Spartinivicinus poritis: one gene and its partner. The protein of the gene in region 1 interacts with the protein of each later gene in a pairwise test. Links are inferred from orthologs where the notes say so. Each region holds a gene or a part of one and is shown on either strand. Other genes may lie near its edges. The genes, in order: ORQ98_RS11145 and ndk.

Region 1 (11,201 bases):
TCTTCATTAAATCTTCTATTTCTGTAACTTCTTTAGGCACATCTGCTGACATTACTATATGGCCAGATTCAGTAACAACTACATCGTCTTCTATTCTTACCCCAATACCACGCCAGCGCTTTTCTACATCTTCATTATCAGGGGCGATATAAATACCAGGTTCAATGGTAAGCACCATGCCAGGCTCTAATTTACGCCATTCCCCATCAATTTTATATTCACCCACATCATGTACATCCATACCGAGCCAGTGACCCGCTTTGTGCATATAAAAAGGCTTATATTTTTCTTCTTTAATTAGTTGTTCAACATCACCTGAAAGTAAGCCAAGTTCAACTAACCCTTCAGTAATCACTTGGACTGTTACATCATTGGGCTGATTAAAATGATTACCAGGTTGAACAGCTTCAATTGCAGCTAATTGGGCTTTTAATACCAGCTCATAAATAGCCTGTTGCTCTTTACTAAATTTGCCATTAACCGGAAATGTTCGGGTAATATCAGAGGCGTAGTGATCTAACTCGCAGCCTGCATCAATCAGTACCAAATCACCATCAGCCAAAACGTCATTATTTTCAGTGTAATGTAATATGCAAGCATTAACGCCACCACCAACAATGCTGTTATAGGCTGCTGCACGACAGCCGTTGTAAACAAACTCATGCAGTAGCTCAGCTTCAAGTTGGTATTCATAACAGCCAGGTTGGCAGGCTTTCATAGCTCTTAAATGAGCATTGGCAGAAATTTCTGCTGCTTTTTTCATAAGCGCTATTTCTGCTTCACTCTTAAAAATACGCATCTCATGCAAAATATGGTCAAGTGCAACAAACTCACCTGGTGGTACGGAGCCCTGTTTGGTTTTGGCTTTGATGGAATTAATCCAGCTCATCATTCGGCGGTCAAAAATCTCGTTGGTGCCTATTTCATAATAAACACGAGACTTGCCTTCAATTAGTCCTGGTAGTATTTCGTCAATATCATTGACTGGAAAGGCATCATCAAAACCGTATTTTTCACAAGCACCTTCTTGACCTGCTCGTAAGCCTTCCCATAATTCTTTTTCTGGATCTTTTTCCCGGCAAAATAAAATAGCTTCGCCATGGCTGCGACCTGGGATAAGTACTAGCACCGCTTCAGGTTCAGGAAAGCCTGATAAATAGTAAAAATCACTGTCTTGTCGATAAGGGAAATCAACATCTCGGTTGCGAACTTGAATGGGTGCTGAAGGTATTACTGCAATACTATTGTCGTCCATTTCTGCCATTAAATTGGATCGACGCTGTTTGTATTCTGAAGTGGGTAGCTGTTTCATTATTATGTTTAACCCCTAATTAGTGTATTCAAACTAGTGAAGTTGAGAGTCACTTTTTTCAGTGGAGCCTTTTGAGCCACACTCACTGAACACCAGTATTGCGTTAATGCGGACATATTCAGTCACCTGGTGCCAGTCCATTTCATTAGAGTCAGCTTCTTCTATATCTTCACTTTGTACTTGTGAAATTTCAGTAAAGTCTAAAAGAATGTCTTTTACATCAGTAGATAGCTGAGCTTGTTGCTGCCCAGATAACCCAAACCCAGCTAAAAAACTATGAGTCCAGTTAGCGAGCTCTTTAAGGCGACTTTCCAGCTCAGCATCGTCATCAGGTAGTAACAAACGAAAACCATATTCGGGATCAGCCAACTGCTCTTCTGTTTGCTGGTATAAGGAAACCAGCATAACCTTTGCCTGATCAGGCAACACTTCTTCAATATCCAACAGTTGTTGAACTTGGCAGAGCCAACTATCGGCTGATAGTCTCAAACCACCTGCTAGCATACCTGTTAACAAACCATGTAATTCTGCTGGAGAAGCAAACAGCTCCAATGAAACAAACAGGTTAGCAACATCATCAAAGCTAATCGTTGCTGAAGGAGCTTGAGCTGCATTTTTCATTGCAATTCTACCTAGATGTTTAGTTTGTCTCTATCCTAACATTTGAGGGTATTGCAAACTACTGTACACCTTAAGAGTGAAGCGATTACTGATATGACGAGTGATTTTAAAATCTAATATTAATAGTAAGGCGTTGAAATAGTTGGTGTTGGATTGACCCTGGCAGAACGGCCCACTATAGTAATCGCAAGCCTTATACCCTGATACCTTAGTCGTTTAAAATGGATCATCACTTATTTCAGCAGCTTGCAAATAAAACTGAACAATTGATCGCTTTGTGCGAACAATTAAAACAGGAAAATGCTCAGCTTCGTGCCAATGAGCAACAGTGGCGTGAAGAACGGGTGTATTTGATAGAAAAAAATGAGATTGCCCGTACTAAGATTGAGGCGATGATCACTCGGTTAAGAACGCTGGAACAAGAGTCATGAGTGACACAACAACACAAACAGCAACAGTTAACATTTTAGATAAAGGGTATCGGGTAAGTTGTAAGCCTGAAGAGCAGCGTGCTCTGGTCGATGCAGCCCAGTACCTAGATAGCAAAATGCGAGAGATTCGGGAAAGAGGGGCTGTGGTTGGGTTGGAGCGGATTGCAGTGATGGCCGCGTTGAATATTGCCCATGAACTTTTACAGTTAGCTCAGCAGCGGCAGCTAGCCGAGGAAGATACCCAAGCACAGTTACAATCCCTGCTGGATAAAGTCGAGCAAGTATTAACAGATAGCGATACGCCTGCTTTTGATTAAAAATTTTCATAAAAAAAGGGGCGACAATCTAACTCAAATCGATATAATGAAATCAAGCTCCCTGCTCTGTTGGCCAGTCATGAATGTCCCTGAGCCGATAATTTAGGAACTGGAGGCTCCTTGCAGGTGTCGGCGTGCAAGTCCGCTATAGGCGGAAAGCCCAAAGCATCTCAGCAGCCACCACCTTGAACCTAGGGTTCAAGGGCCCAATTGACAGCGGCGGATTGGGGAGCGGTTTTAAACTATGCCTGAAGTAAAAAATAATAGAATTCTTCTTGCTGACAATGAACGTCAGCCGTCACTTCTAATCAATAACCCAGTAAATCCCCAACAGCGTAAACAACTCAGAGCAACCCTTCGCCAAGCACGTCGGGCGCTTACTTGTCAGCAGCAACAATTAGCTAGCCAGCGGCTACTTAAAGTTTTATTAAGCAGACCAGAGTTTCTGAAGGCTAAACACATAGCAGTGTATTTAGCGAATGACGGCGAAATTGATCCTATGCAAATAATAGAAGCAGCTTGGGCAATGAATAAGCACTGTTATTTACCTGTGTTGCATCCTATTTATCATAATCGACTGTGGTTTCTGCGTTTTAGGCCGACGACAAAATTGGCACCGAATCGTTTTAATATATTGGAACCAACTGTGCGAGCTGGGCATCTAAAGTCTGCTTGGGCGATGGACTTGGTATTACTGCCGTTGGTTGGCTTTGATCAATATGGAGGGCGTTTAGGAATGGGGGGGGGCTTTTATGACAGAACTTTTGAGTTTATTGTGAAAAACCCATTGAAGCCTCGTCCCAAGTTGGTAGGTTTGGCTCATGAGTGCCAGCGAGTGGATAAACTGCCCACTGCCAGTTGGGATATCCCACTGACAGGGATTGCTAGTGATAGTAAGTACTATACAGCAAAATAAGGTGCGGCTAGGTAAGCATGTCACAGGGCAAAAGTGCAAAGGCTTCATAGTGCCAAGTGACTTGATTGCAAGTAATTGCTTACCTGGGCCTTATAAAGAACACACTTTTATAGTGTGCGTTGTGCATCAGTGTTTGATTGGTTTACTGTTGGTGTAGCATTATTTGTAACGGTGGCGAGCTCGGCTGAACTTTTTGATAAAGTCATTTGAGCAAAACCTGTGGTCAGCACCCCCAAGCCAAAAATAAAAACTAACACCAGCATAAAATCAGGTTTGTTTTTTTGTGTCATTTCCACTAACCCTGCTGGTCTTTCAGTTAATTCCTAAATTTCCCCAAGTGGTCTTTGCAGTTAGCAAGACAGCTACAAGCTCTTTTATTGACACAGGGAGATATTTATTTTCTCTCAGTGGTTATTACTACACACGTCCTTAGTAAATTGTGGTGAACGAATTGCTACTTGTTTTGTGGTTCATGTATGTAACAATTGTCTATATAGCAAATTTATCGCTTATTTGTATTAGTTGTTTGCTAGTCACCAACTACCTTAGTTACTAAGCACCTCACTCACTAAGTACTTCACATGTGCCGTATGAGCATTGTGGTTTAATTGTACTCATTAGTTAATTGAATGAACGTGACTATAGCCACAGTTTAAAATATGTGTGAAGTAAAACCAATTAGCATATAAAACGCAAGGAATATTTCTTACATGCCAAATTACTGGTTAATGAAGTCTGAACCCGGTGTTTTCAGTATAGACGATCTTGCTAACTGTCCTAATCAAACAGAGCACTGGGATGGGGTAAGAAATTATCAAGCAAGAAATATGATGCGTGATCAAATGCGCAAAGGAGATTTGGTGTTTTTTTATCACTCCAGTTGCAAAAAAACTGGAATTGCAGGAATAGCGAAAGTCGTCAAAGAAGCTTATCCAGATCATACGGCACTTGATTCTGACTCCGACTATTTTGACCCCAAAAGTACAGTCGATAATCCACGCTGGTTTATGGTAGATATTCAATTTGTAGAAAAGTTCACACACTTGGTTTCATTGCAACGCTTAAAGGAAAACCCACTGTTAAAGGATTTACCACTGGTACAAAGAGGTAGCCGCTTATCAATCATGCCTGTAGCTGAAAAACAGTGGCATGAAATTTCATCTATGGTGACAAAACTGTGAGTTTAATAGAAGAATAGCTGACTCATTGGGACATAGGCTTTTCTTGATGTTGTTCCACACCACAAAGGCTAAAAAAGTACCTTGCCAGAAAATAAATGTGCTTGAAGACTATTATCAACTTTATGCATATACCTATGGCTCTCCAACCAGTTGATTAATAGTAAAATAGTGGATAACAGGCCTGTATATTAAGCTCTAGCCAACTAAATCGGTTGTGACTATGCTTGAAATATGGAGCAGGAAAGGGCAGCTGTGTTATCCCCTACAACAGAATCGAGTTTAGTTAAGTGGATTAATGTTGGTGGTGGCTTATTAGTATCCCTCATCAGCGTTTATCTTTTTGTATCTGAAATTTCTCAACCTGTGGCTATCAGCCTGATGTTACTAGGGATGGGTATGGTAGCCTACCTCCACAATGCCTGGCTAGCAATAGGCATCGCCTGTGCGGCTATCGTTTCAGCACTGTTTTCCCTATTTGAAGGCATTTCTATCCAACAGTTTTATGTTGAAAATGAGCTATTAATGTTGGATGAGGATGATCATGAGGTTATAGCCATACCAGGCAGTGTAACGGTTAGCCTGGTCTGTGCTGCGCTGTGCTTAATTAAACCAGATAAATTACCTCTTTTTAGTAACTCGCATTTATATAAATGTGGTTTGGCTGCTATACCTTTAATTTTTGGTTCGGCAGGGTTAATCGCGATAGCACTAAAATTGCCAGATAGCTATGGTTTTGCTCAAATTTTAAGTTTCAGCCTACTGATCAATATTGCTCTAATCACAACAGGGTTGTGCTTACTGGTTGCCTTCACTAACTGGCAGGCTACAGTTCAGGATAAAATACCGCAGTGGATTGCTGGTTATTTAGCGATTGTGCTGATCATTATTTCAACGCTATTTGCCCTAGTCATGGAGAAAAAAGATTTACGTTTTTTAACGCATCATGCACAACATACAGCGCAGCAACTGGGGAATGGAATATCTTCCATGCTGAATACTCAACGCAAGGCTATTGACCGAATGGCTGCTCGCTGGGCACATCAGGGCGATATGGATAAGACGACTTGGCTAGCTGATGCAAATCAGCTGTTGAAAGACTTCCCAGAGTTTCAAGCGATAGAGTGGATGGACCCAGACTACCAAATTCGTTGGCTAGTGCCTTATGAAGGCAATGAGCAGGCGTTGAATTTTCGAGTGCCTGCTGATAATCCCGCCGTGGTACATTTGCGTCGTGCCTTTAGCAGTAAAACCAGCGTGATCACTCAAGTCATTCAGTTGAAACAGGGAGGCGAAGGGTTTATTAATTATACGCCTATTTTTGATTTAAGTGGCCGCTTTCATGGTTATATTGTGGCCGTGTTTCGGGTTAAAACGTTAGTTGAAAGCATCACTCAGTTGCCTATATACAAGGGGTTTTACTTTGAGATTAGAGAAAGGAATAAGGTTATTTATCTCTCATCTTCTGTGCTGAAGCCCAGTGGTTTTTTTGGTAAACCAGCAGCTGAGCATATGATTAACCCTAATCAGCACTCTCCTTGGATTGTCCAAGCATACCCTACTGCAGAGTTAGTAAGCCGTAGCCGTTCCTTGCTACCAGCAGTTGTGCTGTTTTCAGGTTTTATTTTTACCATGATGATTTGCACTAGCATTGTTCTATTACGCCGTTCTTATTTAGATGGTCGTATAGCTGAACAAGCGATCAGCAACTTGAAGGAGGAGGTTGCGCGGAGCAATGAAACAGAGAAAACACTCAAGGAAAGTAATGCACAACTTGAGCTATTTTTTGATCTAATTAATCAGTCGCGTGATGCACTGATGGTGGTAGACCCGGAAACAAGAGACTTGCTTTATTATAATACTTCAACGTATGCATCATTAGGCTATACAGAAGAAGAGTTTGTTGCTGCATTAGAAGAAGGCACATTGATTGCTGAAAAAATGGACAGAGTAATAAAGAAAGCATTGAGTTCTAGACGGAAACTCACCTCAAATATCTATCAAATGGAAGTGATAAAAAAGGATGGAGGTGCTTTGCAGGTAGAAGTAACAACCCGCATGGTGAACCATCACCATAAAAAATACTTAATAATTGTGGCTCATGATGTCACTGCAAATAAAGAGATGGAGCAACGCTTAATTAATCTAGCGACTCGAGATTCGTTAACTGGGCTATTTAACCGCAAGCACTTTGATAATTGCCTTGAGGAAGAGTGGAGCCGGGCAATTAGGCAAAATGAACCGATTGCTCTCATGGTGACAGATTTAGATCGATTTAAAAAATACAATGATAGCCAAGGACATCAGCAAGGAGATGTTTGCTTGAAGGATATTGCGAGTATTCTTAAGCGTTCAATTACTCGCAGCACTGACTTATTAGCACGATATGGTGGTGGTCAGTTTGCTGCAATTTTTCCTGAAACCGATTTACGAGGTGCCCAGGAAATTTCGCGTCGAATTCATCATAATATCGGGGATGCTTATATTAGCCATCCTCTTTCAGATGTTTCGGCCTATATTACCTTAAGCATTGGTCTGGCATCTTGCATCCCGCAACCAGGCAGCAGTAGTCATGAGTTATTAAGGCAAGCAGAAGCTGCACTTATGCAGGCTAAAAAGCAAGGGCGTAATCGCACTTGCTCGCACCAAGATGAGAAACCACCACTAACCCTCACGCGTTAATAACCTTTTTAGTTCCCTGAAGAGGGTTGGGGTGAGGGGAATAAGTTGTTTAAAAATAGCTGATAAGCGGAGTTTTCGGTTTCTTCCCAGTAGTGATAGCCAATGTCAGTTAAAAGCGCTGGAACTTTGTCTCGGTCATTGATTGGCGTTTGCAGACTAATCTGGCTAAATATAACTATCCTTAGTTGGTTTAAGCATAGGTAATATGTGTCGTCTAAAAAATATCAGCTTCAATTACATTAAGTTTTTGTCAAGAATATCTTCAGCAGTAGGTTAGTCATATTTTTTGTTGCCGGTGGTAGCTTTATATTCTGATAAAAAGGATTTTTTTAATATTCCAGGGTTATTTGTTTTGTGTTTTCCTATCTGGTGAAAATTTTTTGTAAATAGTAAACGCTTTTAGAGGAATTTATTTGCTGCTATACAGCTAATTTGACTGCACCTTTTTAATTTTGACATATAAGATTTATTTTATTGTTATAGTTACTTCCAGTAATATTTGTAATTATTAATTAAGACTTAAGTCCTATTAGACCATTGCATTACCTGTTGATTGTAATACGAAAGTATTATACGACATAATACGTTTTATTGTTAAAGTATAGTCTCTTACTAATTTGTGTAGAGTGATGTATTTTTTGTGGAGTAAATAGTAAAGCTATGCGAAACGGGATAAGGGAAATACATACTTTGGGCCCAGATGGGACAAACTGCCAATTGGCTGCAATTCACTATTGCCAAGAAAATGCTTTAGATGCAAAGGTAGTACTTCATGAAACCTTAGAGGATGCGTTAGATGTTGTTTTAACGGATCGAGACTTTGTTTTACTAGGTTGTATCGTTTATCCTGATCTTCATAATATTGTTTTTTCAACACTAAAAGAACTAAAATTAAAAGATATTTTTCTTTTAGATACCTATGAAATGGTTCTTGCAACTAGAGTCGACTTTGAAGGATCTATTGATTGTGTAGCTAGCCATCCGGCCCCCAAAAATCTTGTTCCCAATGGTGCAAATATAGAATTATGTTCGAGCAATGCAAAGGCGGCTAGTATGTGTTCGAAATCTGAGGTGGATGCTTGCATTACAACAAGTAAAGCTGCAAACAAATATAACCTAAAAGTAATAACAGATTTTGGGAAGGTGAAGATGGGATTTAGTATTCATGAACATAAGTAAAATCATTCAGGATATTAAACCTATTATAGAGTTAACCAATGAGTTGGCTTACCTCCAGAATGAAAGTGGGACTATTAATAAAGAAGACGAACCTAAAGGGATAAAAATACTAGCCAAAATTACTGGCTTTTTTAAAAGTGAAGTGAGAAAAAATATTTCACCTGTATATTGTCAGGCACTGATTTCAGATATAGCTGACTGGGTGAAAGCTGGACTTGAAAACCCACCTGATTTTGGGAGGTCTAGAGACTCGATAAAGTTGCCAGAAAATGGCTGCTTATTTTATTTTTTTGGGCCATTGAGATTAGCCAATGGAAATAGAAATGGCTGGAAATTTGAAACCTTTTTATCATTAAGAGATGAGCCAAATACACTTCAATATAAGGATATGTACAGCAAGTACCCACATCCCAAATGTATTTGTCAGTCCTCTCATTTGTTAGCTGGCAGTAGAGGGCTAATGGAAAGTAATAACATTGTTTTCTTTCCAGAAAATATACAGGCCTGTGAGTCAGTAGATCGCCAACAGTATGCAGTCTTCTTTTTTAACAAATTTTACCTAACTTATAACAGCATTTCTATTCCTGTAGCAAATTCAATAATTGATAATAGTTTTGTGAAAAATGAAACTAATGGAAATGTGGTAAATAATTATGAGGCTCGATGTGTCTGGGGATATTTGCACGATTTCTTCCATCATATTGGTCCTAGGCCTTTCGATGAAAATATTGAAATCAAAACAAAATGGTACACAGGCCTACTCGAAGAAGTGAAGGTGGATTTACAGACTCTGTTTGCCTGTTTACAGGATGAAACCATTCCACATCGATTGGAAGTTGCTGAATTTATTTTATTGGATCGTATGTTTAGGTATCCAACGGAAAAGAATTGGTCAAAAAATTTTGATTCAGGGACAGGTCTTCTAATGTTGTCTTGGTTTATCCAGGAAAACGCAATAAAAATTACCGAAGCTAAGCAGCTAGTCATCGATTTAGATCAAATTATAGTAGCCTCTAATAAAATGGTTTGTGAAATTGAAGAAATTGAACTGTTAGAAGATCAAGAGTACTCAGCAAAAGCAAAGCAGTTTGTTGCTATGCATTTGAAAGTGGATAGAGGTGATAAGAAGACCTACTTTGGTTTTGACTTTGAAAAAATTGGTGGCAATGTATTTGAGAAATTTCATGGTATCGCTGGGAGTGTGCGATACGAAGTGGAAGAACTTCTTCAGCCAGTTTTGGCTCGACATGAGTCTATGTTTTCAAGCTAGAATTGCACTATTTGTAAGCCTAAAATATGTATCCAAATTTTCAAGATCTTAACAAACTTATCGAACAGGACCTCCACGAAAAGAAATATTTTTCAAAACAGAGCTGGAGTTTCCCAAAACAATACAATGGCCAAAAAGTCTATGATGTTATTATTGTAGGTGCTGGTCACTCAGGTCTTGCGTTAGCACACCAGCTTCGATTATTAGGCATTGGACGGATTTTAATTTTAGATAAACAGTCAATTGATAAGCCAGGGCCATGGTCAAGTTTTGCGCGAATGGAGAAGTTACGAACCAGTAAATATTCCCAGGGACCAGAATGTGGGAACCCACTATTAAGTTTTAAATTCTGGATAAACTCTTTAAAAGGTCCAAATGCATTTGAAGACATTGATTTTATCAAAACAGTGGACTGGGCTAACTATTTAAGTTGGTTTAGAGATATTTTGAAAATTGATGTGGTAAGCGAAACTGAAGTTTTGTATCAGCACTGGAACAGTGATGCAAACAGTTTTGAAATTACTGCTCTCAACGGCGGAAAAGATAAAAATTACTATGCTTCATTTCTGTGCTTTGCGACAGGGATGATCGCCTGCGGGGGCTGGGAGGCTCCCAGTAACCTCGTTAAGAATATAGATCCAAATAAAATTGGGTATGCCTGGAAAAATATTGATTTTTCTGAACTGTCTGGTAAAACCCTGGCAGTTATTGGGGGAGGTGCATCTGCGTTTGATAATGCGTTAATGGCTTCTAAACATGGAGCTACCTGTTCGGATATTATCTCTCGCCGAAAAATTCCTGATGGTCGTCCTCTATCAGAAAAGCTCTGGCTGGGGAGAAGTGATGACCAAATATTTCCGGATGAAGAGACATATCCCGCAGATATGACAAACCCAATTTTGAGATTTACTAACACATTAGAGAAAGATCTATATCTGGATGTAATAGAAAACTTCTTTTTGGATGGTAGAACAACCTCGCGCCCAGAATATCAAAGGCAATTTCAAAATATTGAAGGGTTAAATGTCTATGATGGCGTTGGTGAAATTGCAATAACTGAAAGTGATGATAAAGGCAAGTATCGCATCAAGAGCCGATTAGGATTTGATAAGACCTATGATTATTTAATTTTAGCCACAGGCCCAAGATACGATTTAGCATTAAGGCGAGAATATTCATCAATATCAGATGAAATTTTAACTTGGGGAGATATCAACGATAAGATAAAGCTCTTTGATATCGAAGCACTTCCTAAATTAACGGACGAATATCAAATTCAGTTTAAAACAGATAAC
Region 2 (6,917 bases), on another replicon or contig:
AAGCAGTATTCAAGTTAAGCCTTCCTACGGTTTAACAGACGAATCTATTAGCAACATGTTGCAGGACTCATTTGGTCATGCGGCAGAAGATATGGCAGCAAGAGCGCTACGAGAGCAGCAAGTGGAAGCAGAGCGGCTTCTAGAAGCCGTGAGTGTTGCAATAGCTGAAGATGGTGAGAATTTGCTAACAAATGCCGAGTTACAAACAATTATTGATGAAGTTCAACGTTTAACTCAGCAACTAGCAGAAGAAAAGGACCACTTGGTGTTAAAGAGCCAAGTAGAAAAAGTCAGTCAGCTTACAGAGTCATTTGCAGCTAAGCGGATGAATGAGTCCATCAAAAAAGCCCTAACAGGCCACTCAGTCGATAGTATTTAGGTAACCGATAATGCCTCAAGTGATTTTCCTGCCCCATGAAACCATTTGTCCGGAAGGCGCTGTTGTTGAAGCAGAACCGGGAGAAAGTATTTGTGATGTTGCATTGCGCAATGATATAGAGATTGAGCATGCATGTGAAAAGTCCTGTGCTTGTACTACTTGTCATGTCATTGTCCGTGAGGGGTATGATTCCTTAGAGGAAGCTGATGAACTCGAAGATGATCTGTTAGATAAAGCCTGGGGGTTAGAGCCTGAGTCACGATTAAGTTGCCAGGCTTTGGTTGCTGAGCAAGACTTGGTGGTAGAAATTCCAAAATATACCATTAATCAAGTTTCTGAGCGCCATTAAACATAGGGGGGGGTATGAGCTTAAAGTGGACGGATGTGCAAGAGATAGCCATTGAGCTGGCTGAGCGTCACGAAGAGGTCGATCCTCGCTATGTTAACTTTGTTGACTTGCGCAACTGGGTGGTGGCTTTAGAAGAGTTTGAAGATGACCCTTCCCATTGTGGTGAAAAGATCCTTGAAGCGATACAAATGGCTTGGATTGAAGAAGCTGATTAATAGACTGTTTCTAGCAGGTGCATTTTCCCTAAACCCGCGTATAATTCGCGGGTTTAATTTATTCAAAATAACTTTTTTCAACTTGGAGAAGTGACCAAATGGCTGTTGAACGCACTTTATCAATTATCAAACCAGATGCTGTTGCTAAAAATGTAATTGGCCAGATTTATAGCCGTTTCGAACAAGCTGGCTTGAAAGTCGTTGCTGCAAAAATGTTGCACCTTTCTCAAGAAAAAGCTGAAGGCTTTTATGCTGAGCACAAGGAGCGCCCTTTCTTTAAAGATTTGGTTGCTTTCATGACTTCTGGCCCAGTCGTTGTTTCTGTTTTAGAAGGTGAAAATGCTGTTATTGCTCACCGTGACTTAATGGGAGCAACTAACCCTAAAGAGGCAGCTGCGGGCACTATTCGTGCTGACTTTGCAGAAACAATTGATGAAAATGCAGTTCATGGTTCTGATTCTGCTGAGTCAGCGGCCCGTGAGGTTGCTTATTTCTTTGCTGATGAAGAAATTTGCCCTCGTACTCGCTAATAACAGAGTAAAGCTATTGTGCAGGCAAAAAATAGGAGAGGCCTGTTTTTTGTCTGCACTTATATAACACTGCTCTAAAAGCAGGGTGAGTTAATGTTGTCTGCGTTGAAAGGTGAAGAAGATGACCAGTGTTGTTGCTAAAACCAATCTGCTAGGTTTAACCAAGCCTAAATTAGAGGCTTTTTTTGAGTCGATTGGTGAGAAAAAATTTCGAGCAACTCAAGTCATGAAATGGATTCATCATTATGGCGTGGATAACTTTCAGGACATGACTAACTTAGGTAAGTCACTCCGTGAAAAACTGGCAGGGTTGGCTGAAATTAAAGGGCCTGAAGTTGTTAGCCAGCACTTTTCTGAAGATGGAACGCGTAAGTGGGTTGTTAGAGTTGCGAGTGGTAGCTGTGTTGAAGCTGTTTTTATTCCTGAGCGTGGTCGTGGCACCTTATGTGTCTCCTCACAAGCAGGTTGTGCCCTAGACTGTAGTTTTTGCTCGACAGGTAAACAAGGCTTTAACTCAGATCTAACATCAGCAGAAATTATTGGTCAAGTATGGATTGCAGCCAAGTCATTTAACAGTGTGCCTCATAAAGAAGATAGAGCTGTTACCAACGTTGTTATGATGGGAATGGGCGAGCCACTACTTAATTTTGACAATGTAGTCGATGCAATGAACCTGATGATGGATGATTTGGGGTATGGTATTTCCAAACGGCGAGTCACATTAAGTACATCTGGTGTTGTACCTGCATTGAAAAAACTAGCCGATGTAACAGATGTCTCTTTAGCGCTTTCGCTACATGCACCAAATAATGAACTTCGTAATGAGCTGGTACCTCTAAATAAGAAATACCCCCTTGAAGTACTACTACCCACTTGTGTTGAATATATGTCAAGATTAAGCGACAAGCGGCGTATTACAATTGAGTATACTTTAATTAAAGGTATTAATGATCAACCTGAACATGCTAAACAATTGATTAAGCTGCTACGAGATATTCCTTGTAAAATTAACTTGATACCTTTTAATCCATTTGCTTTATCTGATTATCAAAGGCCAAGTAATAATGCTATCCGGGCATTTCAGCAACTGCTTTTAGATGCGGGATACAATACCACGGTAAGACGTACCCGGGGCGATGATATTGATGCAGCCTGTGGGCAGCTGGCGGGACAGGTGAATGATAAAACCCGCCGTAGTGAACGCTATCGTGATAAGCTGTTGAATATTAAGCAGCTAGCATCAGAACAAACTAGACCATTTTAATTACAAGCTAATTACTTTTGTTGCATCCAATGGGGGCTATGGTGACTAATAAAAGAACAGCCAATAAGGTATTGTTAGGTTGTATGTTACTTCTCCTGCAAGTGGGCTGTGTCACGACAACGCCAAGTGGCAAAGAAATTGATGAAGATAAAGTTGTCACTGCACAAATTCGCTTAGCTAAAGCTTATATTCGAGAAGGGCAAGCAGGCTTGGCACGTAAGCCACTGGAAAAAGCCCTTGATTACGATAGCGGCTCAGGTGAGGCTTATTCAGTGTTGGCTATGGTGAATCAGTTGGAAGGTGAGAATGAGCTAGCTGAAAAGACTTTTCGTAAAGCTATTCGTTATAGTGACGAGCCCTCTGATGTGCACAACAACTATGGTGCTTTTTTATACGCTCAAGGCCGTTATGAAGATGCATTAAAGCAGTTGGATAAAGCAGCCTCTAATGTCTACTACCCCAAGCGTAGTTATTCTTATGAAAATATGGGGCTTGTTGCACTGAAGCTGGGTAAAAAAGAAGAGGCAAAGGAATACTTTGAAAAAGGACTTCGACTTAATAAAAGACTTCCTAAGGCTCATCTTGAGCTGGCTGACATCTTATATCAAGAACAAAAATATATACCAGCAAAGAGCCATTATGAGCAATTTAAACAACTGTCCCGTCAAAATGCACGCTCTTTATGGCTAGGTGTGAAAATTGCCAAAGTATTTGAAAACAATGATGTAGTTGCCAGTTATGGCTTAATGTTGAAAAAGATGTATCCTGGCTCAGAAGAGCTAAAGCAGTACCAGGGTTTATTAGCGAATGAAGAGTGAAAATATCAAACCTCTGGAGTCATATCAGGATCATATTACTCCAGGGGAAATGTTAGCTCAGCAACGACAGAATCTCGGTGTTGGGCAAGATGAGGTTGCTGATAACCTGAAAATTAGCGTTGATTTTGTTCAGGCAATAGAGTGCTCTGCATTTGATAAATTACCTGGACTAACCTTCGTTCGAGGGTATTTAAGGCGCTATGCTGATTTTGTTGGTCTGGATCCAAACCAGGTCATTCAGGCATTTGATCGTTTTACCGGTGCTGCTGCAAAAGAGCATAAACCAATATCAGTGACAGAAGTTGAAGCACCTGATGAAACTAGCCACCCCATATTTAAATGGTTTACTTACTTATTAATTGGTGGACTCGTGGCATTAACGGTTGTTTGGTGGCAAAACGAGGTTAATCAACCACTGACAGAGAACCCTAATGCTGACTTAGAAGAAAATGAAATTACTGTTGAAACGGTAACAGGTGAGACCGTTGTGAATGTGCTGGCTGAGGCTCAGCAACAAGAGCAGCAAGCAGTTGATGCTAAACCTAGTGCAGAAGTGGCCGTTGCTGAAGCAATTGCCGAACAGGTTTTGCCAGAACAGGAAGAAACGCAGGTATTGGCTGTAGCAGAAGAGCCGGCAATAAGTGAGGCTACAGCTGCTGAAACAGAAGAAACATCAAGCACTGCCAGTCAAACAGAGGAGGTTGTTAATCAGTCTACCGCAGAAAATACACCTCAACCGGCTAGTGGTGAGGTCACTTCAGAACTGTCAACTGAAGCTGCGCTAACTAACGTAGAGGAAGGTATTAACCACCTACTGATAACCTTTGATGGTCCTTGCTGGACAGAAGTCAGAGATGCCCAAACCAATAATGCCTTAGTCAAAGCTTTATATCGAGCAGGCAGTAAACTAGAACTCAAGCAAGCTGGGCCGATAAAAATTAAGCTAGGTAAAGCAAGTATGGTAAAATTGCTCCAGTTTAATGGGGGAGCAGTGAATGTCGCCCCATTCACCCGTGGTGATGTCGCCAAGTTAGTGCTAGGTAAGGAGTAGTCTTCATGTTTGCTGAATCCCCCATCAAAAGACGTAAATCGCGCCAGATTCATGTAGGAGATGTTGCGGTCGGAGGGGATGCTCCTATTTCAGTACAAAGCATGACTAATACAGAGACTTGTGATGTTGCTGCCACAGTAGGGCAGATTGAAGCACTGCAAGAAGCAGGTGCCGACATTGTCAGAGTTTCTGTTCCTAGCCTAGATGCAGCAGAAGCTTTTGCCAAAATTCGCCAGCGAGTGACAGTGCCTTTAGTAGCGGATATCCACTTTGATTACCGTATTGCTCTGAAAGTAGCTGAAAATGGTGTTGACTGTTTGCGGATCAACCCAGGTAATATTGGCAGAGAAGATCGAGTGAGAGCAGTAGTCGATGCTGCAAAAGATAAAGGTATTCCCATTCGTATAGGGGTTAATGCTGGATCACTTGAAAAGGATTTGCAAAAAAAATATGGCGAGCCAACTCCTGAAGCTTTGGTCGAGTCTGCTTTTCGCCATATTGATATTCTCGACAAGCTTGATTTTCAAGAATTTAAAATCAGCCTGAAAGCCTCTGGTGTATTTACTACAGTAGCAGCCTATCGCTTGCTGGCGAATCAAATTGACCAACCACTTCACTTGGGAATTACCGAAGCAGGCGGCTTTCGCTCTGGAGCAGTGAAGTCATCAGTTGGTTTGGGGTTATTGCTGATGGATGGTATTGGTGACACTTTGCGCGTATCTCTTGCTGCTGACCCTGTACAAGAAGTGAAAGTAGGTTTTGATATTCTAAAAAGTTTAAAACTACGGACCCGTGGCATTAATTTTATTGCCTGCCCAAGCTGCTCAAGACAGAATTTTGATGTCATTAAAACCATGAATGAATTAGAGCAACGCCTGGAAGATATTAATGTACCCCTCGATGTTGCTGTCATTGGCTGTGTGGTGAACGGGCCTGGTGAAGCGAAAGAAGCGGATATTGGCTTAACCGGTGGTACGCCAAGCAACCTGATTTATGAAGATGGCAAGCCCAGCCATAAGTTGAAAAATGATACTTTGGTGGATCACTTGGAAAATATGATCCGTACTAAGGCTAAGCAAAAAGAAGAAGAGTTAGCAAACGTGATAGCCAAAGCCTAACCTGTATTATTTTCCCCTTACTTTTTTATAAATAGAAGCCCTTTTATTAGGGCTTTTTTGTTTGTCTGTCTTTTGTTGCTCTCTCTGGTTAACAAGCTATGGCCAGCAGCACTTAATATCCGTAGAATCACTTTTCTTATACCTGGTGGCTACTATTAATGCCTGGCCAGGGCTTGAACAGGTTAATTGAAATTTAGTCGCAGACTTAGATAAAAAAGGTACAGTTCCTTGGCGAAAAAACTTCAAGCAATTCGTGGGATGAATGATATTCTGCCAGCTGAATCCAGCAGTTGGCAGTATGTTGAGCAAATAATTCGCCAGCTACAGGCAGCCTATGGCTACCATGAAATTCGTACACCCATTGTTGAAAGCACTGACTTATTTAAGCGCTCTATTGGTGAAGTCACTGATATCGTTGAAAAAGAAATGTACACCTTTGAAGATCGTAATGGAGATAGCTTAACCTTACGGCCTGAAGGTACTGCTAGTTGTGTGAGAGCTGCCATAGAGCACGGTTTGATTTTTAATCAAATACAGCGGATGTGGTATATGGGTCCGATGTTTCGCCATGAACGGCCTCAAAAGGGGCGCTATCGTCAGTTCCACCAATTAGGTGTTGAAGCATTTGGCCTGCAAGGCCCTGATATTGATGCAGAGCTGATTATCATGACCGCTCGTTTGTGGCAAATGTTAGGCATCGATGATGTGGTGCGTCTAGAAATCAACTCGCTTGGTACTACTGAGTCACGCGTTCGTTATCGGGAAGCATTGGTTGAATACCTTAATCAATATAAAGATCAGTTGGATGAAGACAGTGTGCGTCGCTTGTCGTCTAATCCGTTGCGGATTTTGGACAGTAAAGACCCTCAAACCCAGGCTGTCTTAAAAGGTGCACCAGTTTTAACAGAATTTTTAGATGAAACTTCTAAAGCACATTTTGATCAATTATTAGCAATTCTGGATCAGGCTAAGATTGGTTATCAGATTAACCCCAAACTAGTGCGTGGTTTAGATTATTACTGCGATACAGTTTTTGAGTGGATTACAGATGAGTTAGGCGCACAAGGAACGGTTTGTGCCGGTGGTCGCTATGATGGGCTAGTAACCCAATTAGGTGGAAAGTCTACACCTGCTGTCGGCTTTGCGATGGGATTAGAGCGGCTGATTTTAATGTTAGAGTCACTGGATAAAAT

The links.
Region 2: the proteins of ORQ98_RS11145 (region 1) and ndk interact in binary tests that used the Escherichia coli proteins (3 or more experiments, as listed by UniProt). The link is inferred for Spartinivicinus poritis from one-to-one orthologs.

What each region holds. Positions count from the first base shown.
Region 1 is NZ_JAPMOU010000011.1:124,762-135,962, reverse strand. Bases 1,978-4,761 are described here. They hold ORQ98_RS11145 (5-formyltetrahydrofolate cyclo-ligase), read left to right. Parts: upstream 1,978-2,925; coding sequence 2,926-3,597; downstream 3,598-4,761. Other genes in these bases: ORQ98_RS11135 (EVE domain-containing protein), read left to right, coding at 4,308-4,761; ORQ98_RS11140 (hypothetical protein), read right to left, coding at 3,705-3,887; ORQ98_RS11155 (cell division protein ZapA), read left to right, coding at 2,361-2,681; ORQ98_RS11160 (TIGR02449 family protein), read left to right, coding at 2,155-2,364. Also shown: pepP (Xaa-Pro aminopeptidase), read right to left, coding at 1-1,312; ORQ98_RS11165 (UPF0149 family protein), read right to left, coding at 1,346-1,933; more of ORQ98_RS11135, read left to right, coding at 4,762-4,778; ORQ98_RS11130 (diguanylate cyclase domain-containing protein), read left to right, coding at 5,010-7,457; ORQ98_RS11125 (prephenate dehydratase domain-containing protein), read left to right, coding at 8,118-8,636; ORQ98_RS11120 (DUF6421 family protein), read left to right, coding at 8,623-9,906; ORQ98_RS11115 (NAD(P)-binding domain-containing protein), read left to right, coding at 9,933-11,201. UniProt on the Escherichia coli protein: Involved in the removal of 5-formyltetrahydrofolate.
Region 2 is NZ_JAPMOU010000001.1:191,738-198,654, reverse strand. The notes cover bases 1-2,757. They hold ndk (nucleoside-diphosphate kinase), read left to right. Parts: upstream 1-1,041; coding sequence 1,042-1,473; downstream 1,474-2,757. Other genes in these bases: rlmN (dual-specificity RNA methyltransferase RlmN), read left to right, coding at 1,595-2,737; iscX (Fe-S cluster assembly protein IscX), read left to right, coding at 743-943; fdx (ISC system 2Fe-2S type ferredoxin), read left to right, coding at 390-728; hscA (Fe-S protein assembly chaperone HscA), read left to right, coding at 1-379. Outside these bases: type IV pilus biogenesis/stability protein PilW, read left to right, coding at 2,776-3,555; ORQ98_RS00850 (RodZ domain-containing protein), read left to right, coding at 3,545-4,606; ispG (flavodoxin-dependent (E)-4-hydroxy-3-methylbut-2-enyl-diphosphate synthase), read left to right, coding at 4,612-5,724; hisS (histidine--tRNA ligase), read left to right, coding at 5,953-6,917. UniProt on the Escherichia coli protein: Major role in the synthesis of nucleoside triphosphates other than ATP. The ATP gamma phosphate is transferred to the NDP beta phosphate via a ping-pong mechanism, using a phosphorylated active-site intermediate.